2 regions of the Pseudogemmobacter sonorensis genome follow, and region 1 is predicted to be linked to the other one. Evidence: riboswitches for the same ligand, from Rfam matches in the RefSeq annotation. Region 1 holds a riboswitch; the other holds the start of a gene.
The links. A riboswitch is a leader RNA that binds a small molecule or an ion and turns the genes downstream of it on or off. The one in region 1 is predicted to bind thiamine pyrophosphate.

Region 1 (6,968 bases):
GCAGGGTCCAGACATCGACCACGCGCCCCTCGGCCTGAAAACCCGCGATCAGGTCGAAGCCGCAATCCTCGGCGAAGAAGACCAGCGCGCGGTCAAGATAGATCACCCGCGCGCGCTCCGGCATCGGCCAGGGCACCGGCGCCGACCCCTTGGAATCGCGGCTTTCGCGCAGGGTGTCGAGGGCGGCCGCGAGACAGGGGTCGTGGCCGGTCGCCAGCCCCGGCAGGGCCTCGGCCAGCCGCCCGACCGCCCGCGCATCCCCGCCCGAAAGCACCATCCGCCCGGCAATGGGCGCGACCGCGCGGACAAAGGCGGCCAGATCCGCCGCGGTCAGCTCCGCCGCCCGGTTCTTGAGGTCGAACTGCAGATGCCCGCCCCCGGGCGCCGCCGGATCCGCGACAAGATCGGCGCAAAGGTCTTCGAGCAGCGCGACCCGGACCGCAGTCTCGCGACCCGCATCGTCGCGACGGCGCAGGCGGCGCAGCAGATCCGCATCGGCCTGCGCCACCGGGCCGGTGCCGGTGGTGCCGCGGTCGAGCATCTCGTCATGCAGGATGGCAAAGCCGCCGCCCGCATGGCGCAGAATGTCCACCTCGACCCGCGCGATGCGGGAACAGCGGATGGCGCGACGCCCCGTCGCGGAACTCGGCGGCGACGAAATTCATCGTGCCGATGAAGCCCGCCACGAAGCGCGTCGCCGGATTGCGGTAGATCCGCGCGGGCGTATCGGACTGTTCGATCCTGCCGTCGCGCAGGACGATGATGCGGTCGGAAAGGGCCAGCGCCTCGTCCCGGCCATGGGTGACGAAGATGGTAGTGATGCCCAGGCGATGCTGGATCTTGCGCAATTCGTCGCGCAGATGCTGGTCGAGGCTTGCGAAAGGCTCGTTCAGCAGCAGGATCTTCGGCTCCAACGCCACCCGCTGTTGCTGGCCGCCCGAAAGCTGCCAGACCCGGCGAGTGCCGAAGCCCTCAAGCCCGACCAGCGCCAGGACCTCGTCCACCTTGGCGCGGATCTGCGGCCGCGCCAGCCCGCGCAGCTTCAGCCCGAAGGCGATATTCCCCGCCACATCCATATGCGACCAGAGCGCATGGATCTGGAACACCCTTCCGGTGGGACGGCGCTCGGGCGGCAGGCGGGTCACGTCCTGGCCGTCGATCAGCACCGCGCCGCCATCGGGGCGCTCGAAGCCGCCGATCATGCGCAGGATGGTGGATTTCCCCGAGCCCGACGGGCCGAGAAGGCAAAGCAGCTCGCCATCCGCGAGGTCGAGCGAGACGGATTTCACCACCTCCTGCCCGGCGAAGGACTTGATCAGAGGCGATAGCGTCAGATCCGACATGGGGTCACACTCCGAAACCGCGGTCGAAGCTGGCCGATCCCACCAGGCGGCGGGCGAACATCAGCGCGAAGAAACTGGCAGTCCACGGCAGGACCGAAAGCACGACGCCATATTGCACCACGATCTGGTTGTTGATGAAGGTGATCATCAGGACCGGCATGGTGCGAATCTGCGGCGCGCCGATCAGCCAGGCGCCCTCGGTCTCGTAGAAGGTGCCGACGAAGGTCAGCGGGATGGCGGCGAAGATCGTCGGCGCGGCCTGGGGCAGGCAGACCGACCAGAACACCCGCAGCGGCCCGGCGCCCGCGTCCCGCGCGGCCTCTTCCATCCGGCGGTCGACGTTCTGAAAGGCGGCGGCGGGGATCCAGATCATCATCAGCGTGCCGACCAACTGGATCAGCACCACACCCCGGAAGTTCGCGATCAGCCCCAGCCCCAGGAAGATCCCGGCGATCGCCACCAGCAGGCGAATTTCGGAAAGGCATGACCGGCCAGGAAGGACAGGAAGGACAGGAAGGACAGGAACAACAGGTTCCGCCCCGGGAAATCCATCCGCGCGAGGGCATGGGCCGCGGGCAGGCAGATCACCGCCGAAATCACCGCGACGGTCAGCGAAAGCTTCACCGAAAGCAGGAAGTCGGCAAGCTTCAGCACCGCCTCTTTCTGCGCGCCGCTCGACAGCACCACCGCGACCACCGCGCGCGAGAACCCGCCGCAAAGCGCCAGATCCTGCAGTTGCACCAGGCCGGTGGTCTCGGGCAGCACGCCCTCGGCGATGGCGGTCAGCACCTGGTCGGACCAGACCGGGGTCATGCTCACCACGCCCCGGGCCAGAAGCTGGATCGACTGGGTGTTGCCCGCCGAACGGGAGCCGCCTTCGTAAAGCGAGGGCGCCAGATCGCGCCGGATCTCCCAGGCCGGGGTCAGGGCCTCGGCGCCGAAAGCCTCGGTGTAATTGTCGGCGGTGAAACGGTCGGAATCGCGGCCATTGGCCTCATGGATGGCGCGGCGGACGAAATTCCCGCCCGAACCGCCCTTGTCGGGGCGGTTGTAGATGAACTGGCCAGGATTGGCCTTGGTCAAGGCGGTCAGCTTTTCCCTGCTTTTCGGCGCATCCTCGGGCGAAAGCCGGATGGCGTCATAGGCCAGAAGCACCTGACTGCCGCGCCAGGGCAGCGAATAGGGCGTCTCGACCGCATCGGGATTGACGCGCGACCAGTTTTCCAGCCCGGCCTCGGCCATGTTGACCCAAAGCCCGGCCTCGATGGTGCCCTCAAGCTCATGGGGGCGGAAGGCCTCGAACATCTCGGCCCGCGGATCGGCGCCCGAGGCCAGCGCGGCCAGGGCGCGGTCGCCGATCCGCAGCCCGGCATTGTCCCCGGCATCGACCACCCGCAGCGTGACGCCCGGCCCGGTCGCAGCGAAGCGGGGCACGACCACATTGGCCCAGAAATCCGTGACGTTCGAATCCGAACTGGAATGGACGTAGAGCACGCCGTCCCGCGCCAGCGCGACACGGGGCAGTGCAAGGCCGACGGCGCCAAGCGCGGCCGGGCGAAGAAGAAAGGAGCGACGATCCATGAGTCGTGACCTTTCGGGTTGACCGGCGATGGCCGCTTTTCGCGCGCGGCTGCGACAGCGGCGAGACAAAACCGCAAAGGTTTGCTGACAACGTGTGCAAGCCCCCCGGCCAAGCCCCCAAGCCCCCCCCCGGGCCAAGGGTTTTGAAGCCCCTTGCCGCGCCATGCTTTTCGCTTTAGCCTCGTCCCCGATTACTCGTTGGGGTGTCCCGGGCGACCGGGGCTGAGAGGCGTCAGCCAACCCATCGAACCTGATCCGGTTCATACCGGCGGAGGGAACGGGTAGCTTGCAAGGGCCGGTCGCGCGCGCGTGTCTTCGAACGCGCCCGTTCCGTGCAATGCGCCCCCGATCCGTCGATCGTTCATGGGGGCGGCGTGACTTCAATCGCATTGACCATCGCGGGATCCGACAGCGGCGGCGGCGCCGGGATCCAGGCCGATCTGAAGACCTTCGCCGCGCTTGGCTGCTATGGCGCCAGCGTCCTGACCGCCGTGACCGCGCAGAACACCCGCGCCGTGACGGCGGTCGAGGTGCTGGCGCCCGGGATCATCACCGCACAGATCGAAGCGGTTTTCGACGATCTCGCCGTGGGCGCGGTCAAGATCGGCATGCTGGGCGACCCCGGGGTGATCCGGGCGGTGGCTGAAAGCCTGCGCCCGATCCTGCGCGACCGGGCGCTGCCGGTGGTGCTCGATCCGGTGATGGTGGCGAAATCGGGCGACCGGCTGCTCGATGCCGAGGCGATCGCCGCGCTGAAATCCGAACTCCTGCCGCTCGCGACCGTGCTGACCCCCAATCTGCCGGAGGCGGCGGAACTGCTGGGCCAGACCGCCGCCCGGGATCTGCCGCAGCAAGAGGCGCAGGGGCGGGCGCTCGGCGCGCTCGGCCCGGCCTGGGTGCTGATGAAGGGCGGGCATGCGGCCGGGCCGGTCTGCACCGACCTTCTCGTCGGGCCCGAGCGGCATGTCCTGACCGCCCCCCGCATCGCGACCGAAAACACCCATGGCACCGGCTGCACCCTTTCGGCCGCCATCGCCGCCGGGCTGGCCCGGGGCGGCACTGTGCCGCAGGCGGTCGCGCGGGCGCATCGCTATCTGCAAGGCGCCATCGCCGCCGCCGACCGGCTGAAGGTCGGATCCGGCCACGGGCCCGTGCATCACTTCCACGCCCTGCCCGGGGTGGCGCCATGACCATCCGCATTCTTGGCGCGGGCGTGATGGGCCTGGCCCTTGCCACCGAACTGACCGCGCGCGGCCAACAGGTCGAACTGGTCGACCCCCGGCCAGTGCCCGGGCCGCATGGCTGTTCGTGGTGGGCGGGCGGCATGCTCGCGCCCCATTGCGAGGCCGAATCCGCCGAGGAGCCGGTCGAGCGGCTTGGCCTGCAGGCCATCGACTGGTGGGACCGTCATGCCGGAGGGGTGACGCGCCGGGGCACCCTTGTCCTCGCCCTGTCACGCGACCGGGCGGAACTGGCCCGGTTCGCGCGCCGCAGCCGGGGGCACCGCGCGCTCGACGCCGAGGGGATCGCGGCGCTGGAACCGGATCTGGCCGGGCGGTTCGCCTCATGCCTCTTCTACGCCGAAGAGGCGCATCTGACGCCGCGCAGGGCCCTGGCCGAATTGCGGCGGCGGCTTGAGGCGCAGGGCGTCCCCTTCCACGACGCCCCACCCCAAACCATGCCCGAAACTGTCATCGACGCGCGCGGCTTCTCCGCCCGCGACACCCTGCCCGACCTGCGCGGCGTGCGGGGCGAGATGCTGGTCCTGCGCAGCGATGAGGTCACTTTGACGCGACCGGTGCGGCTTCTGCATCCGCGTATCCCGCTTTATGTCGTGCCGCGCGGCGATGGCATCTTCATGCTGGGCGCGACGATGATCGAAAGCGACCGGCGCGGCGCGATCACCGCGCGGTCGGTGCTGGAACTGCTGTCGGCGGCCTATGCGCTGCACCCCGCCTTCGGCGAGGCCGAGGTGCTGGAAACCGGCGCAGACCTGCGCCCGGCCTTTGCCGACAACCTGCCAAGGCTGCGCCGAAGCGGCGGGCGGCTTCATGCCAACGGGCTTTACCGCCACGGCTTTCTGCTGTCGCCCGCCGTCGCACGCATGGCCGCCGACCATCTGGAATGCGGCACCATCCCCGAATTCATGGACGAGGTCACCTGATGGACATCACGCTGAACGGCGAAGCCTGCCGGACCCATGCCGCCACCCTGGCCGATCTTCTGGCCGAGCAGGGCTTCGGCGCCAAGGTCGCCACCGCCCGCAACGGCGCCTTCGTTCCCGCCGCGCGGCGCGCCGCGACCCCTGTCGCCCAGGGCGACCGGATCGAGGTCGTCGCGCCGATGCAGGGGGGCTGAGCCATGCCGCAACCACAAGAATCTCACGGGCCGGTCTTCTACGGCGTCGCGCTGGACAGCGCGCTGATGCTGGGCACGGCGCAATATCCCTCGCCCGATGTGCTGGCGGCGGCCTTCCGCGCCGCGACCCCCGCAGTCGCCACCGTCTCGCTTCGGCGCGAACAGGGCGGCGGGCAGGATTTCTGGCGGCTGGTGCAGGGGCTCGGCACCCGCATCCTGCCCAATACCGCCGGCTGCCACAGCGTCAAGGAGGCCGTCACCACCGCCCATATGGCGCGAGAGCTGTTCGACACCCGATGGATCAAGCTTGAGGTGATCGGCCATGCCGACACGCTGCAACCCGATGTGCTGGCGCTGGTCGAGGCGGCGCGGATCCTGTGCGAGGACGGGTTCGAGGTCTTTCCCTATTGCACCGAGGACCTGACCATCTGCGCGAGGCTTATCGAGGCCGGATGCCGCGTCCTTATGCCATGGGGTGCGCCGATCGGATCGGGGCTGGGGCTGAACAACGCCTATGGCCTGCGCACCTTGCGGGCGCATTTCCCCGATCTGCCGCTGGTGGTCGATGCCGGGATCGGCCTGCCCTCGCATGCCGCCCAGGCGATGGAGATGGGCTATGACGCCGTCTTGCTGAACACCGCCGTCGCGAAGGCTGGCGATCCCGCAGGGATGGCGCGCGCCATGGCGCTGGCGGTCCGGGCGGGCCGCGCCGCCTTCCTGGCCGATCCAATGGGGCCGCGCGACATGGCCGCCCCCTCGACCCCCGTGATCGGAAAGGCTTTCCTCGCATGAACCTGCCGCGCTTCTACCCGATCTTCGACCATTCCGACTGGCTGGCGCGGATGCTGCCCCTGGGCGTGAAACTGGTGCAACTGCGCGTGAAGGACCGCCCCGGGGCCGAGACCCGCGACCAGATCCGCCGCGCCCGCGCGCTTTGCACCGCCCATGGCGCCACGCTTGTCGTGAACGACCACTGGCGGATCGCGCTGGAAGAGGGCTGCGACTGGATCCACCTGGGGCAAGAGGATCTGGACACCGCCGATCTGGCGGCGATCCGGGCCGGGGGGCTGCGGCTCGGCCTTTCGACCCATGACGAAGGCGAGTTGGCGCGGGCCATGGCGCTCGGGCCAGATTACATCGCGCTCGGGCCGATCTGGCCGACGATCCTCAAGAAGATGAAATGGCACCGCCAGGGGGCCGGGAAGCTGACCGAATGGAAGGCGCGGATCGGCGCCACGCCGCTTGTCGCCATCGGCGGGCTGAGCACCGCCCGCGCGCCCGAGGCCTTCGCGGCAGGCGCGGATGTGGTTTCGATGGTGACCGACATCACCCTGAACACCGACCCCGAGGCGCGAGTGCGCGAATGGCTGCGGGTGACGGCATGAGCCGCTATGCCCGCCAGATCGTCCTTCCGCAGATCGGGCCCGGGGGCCAGGCGCGGATCCGCGCCGCCCATGCGCTGGTGGTGGGCGCGGGGGGGCTGGGCGTGCCGGTGGTGCAATATCTGGCCGGGGCGGGCCTTGGCCGCATCACCCTGGTCGATCCCGACCGGGTCGAGGAGACCAACCTGCACCGCCAGCCGATCTATGGCGCCGCGATCGGCCAGCCCAAGGCGCTGGCCGCCGCGGCCTTCGCAACCACGCTGAACCCCGAAGTGCGGGTCGATCCGGTGGTGGGTTGGCTGAC
Region 2 (6,968 bases), on a different contig from region 1:
CCCCACGCCCAAGAACCTGAACTGGATGTGGATCTGGGGCATCGTGCTGGCCTTCTGCCTGGCGCTTCAGATCGTGACGGGCATCATCCTCGTGATGCATTACACCCCGCATGTCGATCTGGCCTTCGCCAGCGTCGAACACATCATGCGCAACGTGAACGGCGGCACGATGATCCGCTACCTGCACGCCAACGGCGCGTCGCTGTTCTTCGTCGCGGTCTATCTGCACATGTTCCGCGGCCTCTACTACGGCTCCTATAAGGCACCGCGCGAGGTCACCTGGATCATCGGCATGCTGATCTATCTTCTGATGATGGGCACCGCCTTCATGGGCTATGTGCTGCCTTGGGGCCAGATGTCCTTCTGGGGCGCCACCGTGATCACCGGCCTGTTCGGCGCGATCCCCGGCGTGGGCGAGGCGATCCAGACCTGGCTTCTGGGCGGGCCCGCCGTGGACAATGCCACGCTCAATCGTTTCTTCTCGCTGCATTATCTGCTGCCCTTCGTGATCGCGGGCCTGGTGATCGTGCATATCTGGGCCTTCCACCACGTCGGCAACGGCAACCCCACCGGGGTCGAGGTGCGGCGCGGCTCGAAGGAAGAGGCGGAAAAGGACACCGTTCCCTTCTGGCCCTTCTACGTCATCAAGGACCTGTTCGCGCTGGCGGTGATCCTTGTCGTCTTCTTCGCCATCGTCGGCTTCATGCCGAACTACCTGGGCCACCCCGACAACTATATCGAGGCAAACCCGCTGGCGACGCCCGCGCATATCGTGCCGGAATGGTATTTCCTGCCGTTCTACGCGATCCTGCGCGCCTTCACCGCCGATGTCTGGGTGGTGATCGCGGTCGAATGGATCACCTTCGGCATCGTGGACGCCAAGTTCTTCGGCGTGGTGGCGATGTTCGGCGCGATCCTGTGCCTTGCGCTGGCGCCCTGGCTCGACACTTCCTCGGTGCGCTCGGGCCGCTACCGGCCGATGTTCAAATGGTGGTATTGGCTGCTGGCCATCGACTTCATCGTGCTGATGTGGGCCGGTGCCATGCCCGCGGAAGAGCCCTATGCCTCGATCTCGCTGATCGGCGCGGCCTATTGGTTCGGCTATTTCCTCGTGATCCTTCCGCTACTGGGCATCATCGAAAAGCCGCTGCCCACGCCCGCGACGATCGAGGAAGACTTCAAGGCCCATTACCCCCATGCCGCCGAGTGACGGAAAGGATCTGACGCAAATGTTCCGCAAGATCATCCTCGCAGCCACCTCGGCGATCGCCCTTTCGGGCGGGGTTGCCATGGCCGCTGGCGAAGCTGTCGAGATCGAGGACGTGACCTTCTCCTTCGAGGGTCCGTTCGGCAAATACGACCAGTTGCAGCTTCAGCGCGGCCTTCAGGTCTATACCGAGGTCTGCTCGGCCTGCCACGGGCTGAAATTCGTGCCGATCCGCACCCTTGCGGATGCCGACGGCCCGGGCATTCCCGCTGATCAGGTCCGCGCCTATGCCGCCGGTCTCGACGATGTCGAACTGCCCGGGGGCGAATCGCGGCCGCGCGAATGGACCGACCACTTCCCCGCGCGTTCGGGCGACGGCATGGGGCCGGACCTTTCCCTGATGGCCAAGGCGCGCGCCGGTTTCTCGGGGCCCTACGGCACCGGGATCAACCAGCTTTTCCGTGGCATAGGCGGGCCGGAATACATCCACGCCATCCTGACCGGCTATACCGGCGAGGACAAGGAAGAGGCTGGCTCGATCTTCTACGAGAACCACGCCTTCCCGGGCGGCTGGATCTCGATGGGCACCCCGCTCTTCGACGATCAGGTCTCGTTCGCCGATGGCAGCCCCACCACGGTCGACGCCATGGCGATGGACGTCGCCGCCTTCCTGATGTGGACGGCCGAGCCGAAGATGATGGCCCGCAAACAGGCCGGTTTCGTCGCGGTGGCCTTCCTCGTACTGCTGAGCTCGCTGCTCTATCTGACCAACAAGAAATTGTGGGCCGGGGTGAAGGGCAAAGAGTTCAACGCCTGACACAAGCCCCGACGCGGGTTTCCGCCTTGATGCGACAAGCCCCTCGCCTTTGGAAAAGGGCGGGGGGTTTTCCGTTCAGGCCCCCCCGATCCGCCCCCCCTTGCCCGTCACGGCGCCCGTCGCGGTGCCGGGCGCCCGGCCCATATAGTCGCGCAACGCCTCGGGCGGATCGGCGAAGATCCGTTCCACCGGCACCGGGGCCGCGGCCTCGCCCCCCGCGACCAGCGAGACGGAATCGGCGAAGCGAAGCGCATCCTCGGGCGCATGGGTGACCATCAGCACCGCCGCCCCGGTCGCACTGGCCACCTCGGCCAGAAGCGCCAGCATCTCGTCCTTCAGGGCCGGGCCGAGCGCGGCAAAAGGCTCGTCCAGCAAAAGCAGCGGGCGGGCGCGCAAAAGCACCCGCGCCAGCGCCGCCCGCCCCGCCTGACCGCCCGACAGCGCCGGGGGCTTGCGCGGACCGAAGCCGCCAAGGCCGACCCGTTCCAGCGCCGCGTCGACCTCCACGCGCTGATCGGGCGAAAGCTTCAGATCGGCGCGCAGGCCAAGGCCGAGGTTCTGCGCAAGCGTCAGATGCGGAAAGAGGTTCTGGTCCTGGAACAGGATCGACAGCGGCCGCGCCCCCGGCGGCAACGGACCCAGGTCTTGCCCCTGCCACAGGATACGGCCCGCGCGCGGCGCCAGAAACCCGGCGATCGCGGCAAGCAGCGTCGATTTTCCCGCGCCCGAGGGGCCGATCAGCGCCACCCGCGCACCTGGGCCGATCTGCCAATCGGCGCACAGGCGGAAATCACCCTGTTCCAACACCAGCCCCTCAAGCCGCAGCACGCCGCCCTCCCGCGTCGAAGGCCCAGAAAATCCCAAGGCTCAGCCCCACCAGCAGCAGGGCCGCGCCTGCGGCGGCATCGGTGCGATAGGCGGCGGTCAGATGCTGCACCATCAGGGGCAGCGTCGCCCCGCCCCGGTCGGCGAAAAGCGCGATCACCCCCAGATCCCCCATCGACAGCGCCGCCGCCAGCCCGGCGGAAAAGCCCAGGGGCCGCGCGAGCCGGGGCAGCACCAGATAGCGCAGCCGCGCGGGCCCGCGCAGCCCCAGCGAGGCCGAAAGGCGGCCATAGCCCGCCTCAAGCGCGCGGGCCTCGGGCAGGATCAGACGAAAGGCGAAGGGCAGGGCCATCAGCGCATTCACCACGACCGTCACCGGCAGCGCAACCCGATGCGGCGCGATCACCGGCAGGACCAGCAGGAAAAGCCCCGTCCCCAGCACCAGGCCCGAGGCCGCCAGCGGCAGCACCGCCGCCAGCTCCAGCCAGCGCCGCCCCTCTCCGCGCGCCACGGCCAGCGCCAGCACCAAGGCCGCGCTGATGGTCACCCCGGTCGAAACCAGCGCGACCGCGACCGAACGCCCCGCCGCCACCCAGACCGAGGGCGTCAGGTCCCAAAGCCCCGGCAACCCCCGAAAGGCCAGCGCCAGCAGGGGGAGCAACAGGAAAGCCGCCGCCAGCACAAGCACCATCGCATCCGCCGCGCGCCGCCAGCCGCCAGGCGGGCGCAGCGCCAGCACCCGGTCCATCCCGGCACCGAAGCCGGTCGCCCGCGCCAGGCGCCAGGCCAGCAGGGCCGAGACCCCGCCCAATCCGGTCTGCACCAGCGCCAGCCCCGCCGCATGGCCCAGGTCGAATTCGAACCTCAGCGCCTGATAGATCGCCAGTTCCAGCGTCGTCGCCCCCGGCCCCCCGCCAAGGGTCAAAGCCACCGCGAAAGAGGTCAGGCAGATCGCGAATATCGTGGCCAGCGCCCCGGGCAGGACCCCGGCCAGCATCGGACGCTCCAGATGCCTGGCGATGTCGGCGGGCGTGAAGGACAGGCTCTCGGCCAGCCGGAACCGCTCGGCCGGGATCGACTGCCAGCCCTGCAGCACCATCCGCACCGCAAGCGGCAGGTTCAGGAAGACATGCGCCAGCAGCACGCCCCCCAGCCCGTAGATCGAGACCCGCCCGATCCCCAGACCCGCCAGCATGTCGTTGAACAGGCCTGAACGCCCGAAGACCGCCAGAAGCCCCATGACCGCCACGATCACCGGCAAAAGGAAGGGCGCCCCCATCAGCGTGATCAGAAGCCCGCGCCCGAAGAAGCGCCGCCGCGCCAGCGCGCGGGCCACCGGCACCGCCAGCACGACCGAGATCGCCGCCGAAAGCGAAGCCTGGAGAAGCGTGAAGCGCAGCGCCGCCAGATCCGGGGCGGAAAGCCAGATCCCCCCGGCCCGATAGGCCACCGCGCCGATCGGCGCGATGACCAGCAGCAGCGCGACCGCCGCTACCGCGCCAGCGCGGCTTGCCATTCGGCCAATGCCCCGGCGCGGATCGCGGCCGCCTCGTCGGCGGAAAGCAAGAGCGAGATTTCGGGCCGCGCGGTCTCGAACCCCTCTGACAGTTCGACCGGCGAGGCGGGATACATCCAGTTGGTCTCTGGCAGGACCGACTGGAAGGCGTGGTCCTGCGTGAAGGCCAGGAAGGCGCGGGCCAGATCGGTCTGGTCCGACCCGGCAAGGATGCCGCTCACCTCGACCTGAAGGTAATGCCCTTCATCGAAGGGGGCCCAGTCCTTGCTGTCGTCCGCTTCGGCGATGCGGTGATAGGCGGGCGAGGTGGTGTAGGACAGCACCATATCCGCCTCGCCCTCAAGGAAGAGGCCGTAGGATTCCGACCAGCCCGGCGTGACCGTCAGGATATTGTCGGACAGCGCCGCCCAGATCTCGGGCGCGCGGTCGCCGTAGGCCGCCTTCACCCACATCAGCAGGCCCAGCCCGGGCGTGGAAGAGCGCGGATCCTGAATCACGATCTTCAGATCCGACGCCGCCAGCGCCTCGAACGAGCGCGGCGGCTCGGGAAGAAGCCCACGGTCGTGGTTGAAGGCGAACCAGCCCCAGTCATAGGGCAGGAACAGAGGGTCGTCGAATGTGATTGGCAGCGCCGCCGCCGCAGGCTGGCCATGCGGCGCGAAAAGCCCGCTGGCCGCCGCCTGGGCGGTCAGGTTCGTGTCGAGGCCAAGCACCACGTCCACATCGCTCGACGCGCCTTCAAGCTGAAGCCGCGCCAGAAGCGCCGCGCCATCCCCGCCCGAGACGAAGCGCAGGTCGCAGCCGCAGAGATCCTCGAAAGCGACCTCGACGAAGGGGCCCGGGCCCCATTCCGAATTGAAACTGTCATAGGTCATGACGGTCAGCACAGGCAGTTCCGCCGCCGCCGGAAGGGCAAGGCAGGACAGAAGCGCCGCAAGGGAAAGCCGCATGGAAGCATCCTTTCGTTGCGACGGACGGCCGGGCTCGGGACGCGTTTTCCGATGCACCTTCCCTCCGCCGGTATCAGCCGGTTCAGGTTCGACGGGTCCGCTTTCGCATCTCAGCCCCATCCGAAGACAGGGCACCCCGAGGTGGTGCCGACCATAGGGCAGAGGGCCGCGCGGACGCAAGGGGGCGCAACCCCGTGGCCGATACGCCGCGGGCAGGGGCGCCCGCCGCGCCGGGCCCCGGGCCGAAGGCCCCCGCGCGCGCCCAGGGGGGCCCGGAACGCGAAGGGGCGCGGTTTCCCGCGCCCCTCTCCCCTTGCCCTCGTTCCCGCGTCAATGCCGCGCGGGATGCTCGTCCCCCGGCTCGCCCGGCAGGGTCCCATGCGCGGGCTGGCCGCGCGTCTTCCACAGCGAGACCATCACCCCGACGGTGAGGATCACGAAGGTCAGCCCAAGCGAGACGCTGGCCGGGAACTTCTCCCACCCCATCAGATCGACGATGAACACCTTCGAGCCGATGAAGATCAGCAGCACCGCCAGCGCATATTTCAGATAGGTGAAACGGTGCAGGATCGCCGCCAGCGCGAAATAAAGCGCGCGCAGGCCCAGGATCGCGAAGATGTTCGAGGTGAAGACGATATAGGGATCCGAGGTCAACGCGAAGACCGCGGGCACCGAATCCACCGCGAAGATCACGTCGGCGATCTCGACCATGATCAGCGCCAGCAAAAGAGGCGTGGCGAACAGCTTCAGCTTTCCGGTCCTGGGATCGGGCTCGCGCACGACGAAGTTATGGCCGCGCAGATCGTCGGTCACCCGCAGGCGCTTGCGCAGGAACTTCAGCAGCGGGTTGTTGGCGATGTCTGGCTCGTCGTCGCTCTTGCTGAACAGCATCTTGATCCCGGTGAAGATCAGGAAGGCCGCAAAGATATAAAGCACCCAATGATAGCTGTTCACCAGCGCCGCGCCGAAGCCGATCATCAGGCCGCGCAGCAAGATCACGCCCAGAATCCCCCAGAACAGGGCCCGGTGCTGGTATTTGCGCGGGATGGCGAAAAAGCCGAAGATCATCGCGATGACGAAGACATTGTCCATCGCCAGAGATTTCTCGACCACGAAGGCGGTCAGATAGAGCTTGGCCTCGTCGGCGCCGATCTGCCACCAGATGAAGCCTGCGTAAAGCACCCCCAGCGTGATGTAGAAGGCCGACAGCTTCAGGCTTTTCGCCACGCCGATCTCATGATCGCCCTTGTTCAGGACGCCAAGGTCCAGAACCAGAAGGAACAGCACGACGGAAAGGAAGGTCAGCCACAGCCACAGCGGCTTTCCCAGGAATGCGATGAAAAGAAGGTCCATGACCCCGCTTGCCCTTGTATGAGGCGCCGAAGGGTCTGTCCGTCAGGGGGTCCCGTGGGGGGCTCGACTATCCGGGCATACCATCGGGCGCGTTTTCCCGATGCGGTCCGACATCACGTCAGCCATCGCCCGAAAGGGCATAAGCCTGCCGCCAGAGGGGCCCGGCCCGCGCGCCCTAGATAGACCCATCCCCCGCTTTTGCCTAGGGGGTGGAGGGGATTCTTGCGGATTTCGGTTGAAGCCCCGGGGCAGTGGCGGCTAATGCTCGCCCGCGCAAGGCGCGCCGGTGCGCGCGGCCCG

Region 2: linked by a shared signal. The riboswitch ahead of ABNX41_RS06735 (thiamine ABC transporter substrate-binding protein) and the one ahead of thiD (bifunctional hydroxymethylpyrimidine kinase/phosphomethylpyrimidine kinase) in region 1 are both predicted to bind thiamine pyrophosphate.

Annotation. Positions count from the first base shown of each region.
Region 1 is NZ_JBEFZE010000002.1:111,138-118,105, reverse strand. It holds gene ABNX41_RS02145 (glycerophosphodiester phosphodiesterase) at 1-592, opposite strand, end outside; gene ABNX41_RS02140 (ABC transporter ATP-binding protein) at 546-1,343, opposite strand; gene ABNX41_RS02135 (ABC transporter permease) at 1,348-1,803, opposite strand; gene ABNX41_RS02130 (extracellular solute-binding protein) at 1,767-2,924, opposite strand; TPP riboswitch at 3,114-3,218, shown strand; gene thiD (bifunctional hydroxymethylpyrimidine kinase/phosphomethylpyrimidine kinase) at 3,299-4,114, shown strand; gene ABNX41_RS02120 (FAD-dependent oxidoreductase) at 4,111-5,088, shown strand; gene thiS (sulfur carrier protein ThiS) at 5,088-5,282, shown strand; gene ABNX41_RS02110 (thiazole synthase) at 5,286-6,074, shown strand; gene ABNX41_RS02105 (thiamine phosphate synthase) at 6,071-6,667, shown strand; gene ABNX41_RS02100 (ThiF family adenylyltransferase) at 6,646-6,968, shown strand, end outside.
Region 2 is NZ_JBEFZE010000006.1:71,626-78,593, reverse strand. It holds gene petB (cytochrome b) at 1-1,210, shown strand, start outside; gene ABNX41_RS06750 (cytochrome c1) at 1,230-2,024, shown strand; gene ABNX41_RS06745 (thiamine ABC transporter ATP-binding protein) at 2,100-2,852, opposite strand; gene ABNX41_RS06740 (ABC transporter permease family protein) at 2,839-4,365, opposite strand; gene ABNX41_RS06735 (thiamine ABC transporter substrate-binding protein) at 4,341-5,315, opposite strand; TPP riboswitch at 5,358-5,464, opposite strand; gene ABNX41_RS06730 (TerC family protein) at 5,646-6,668, opposite strand.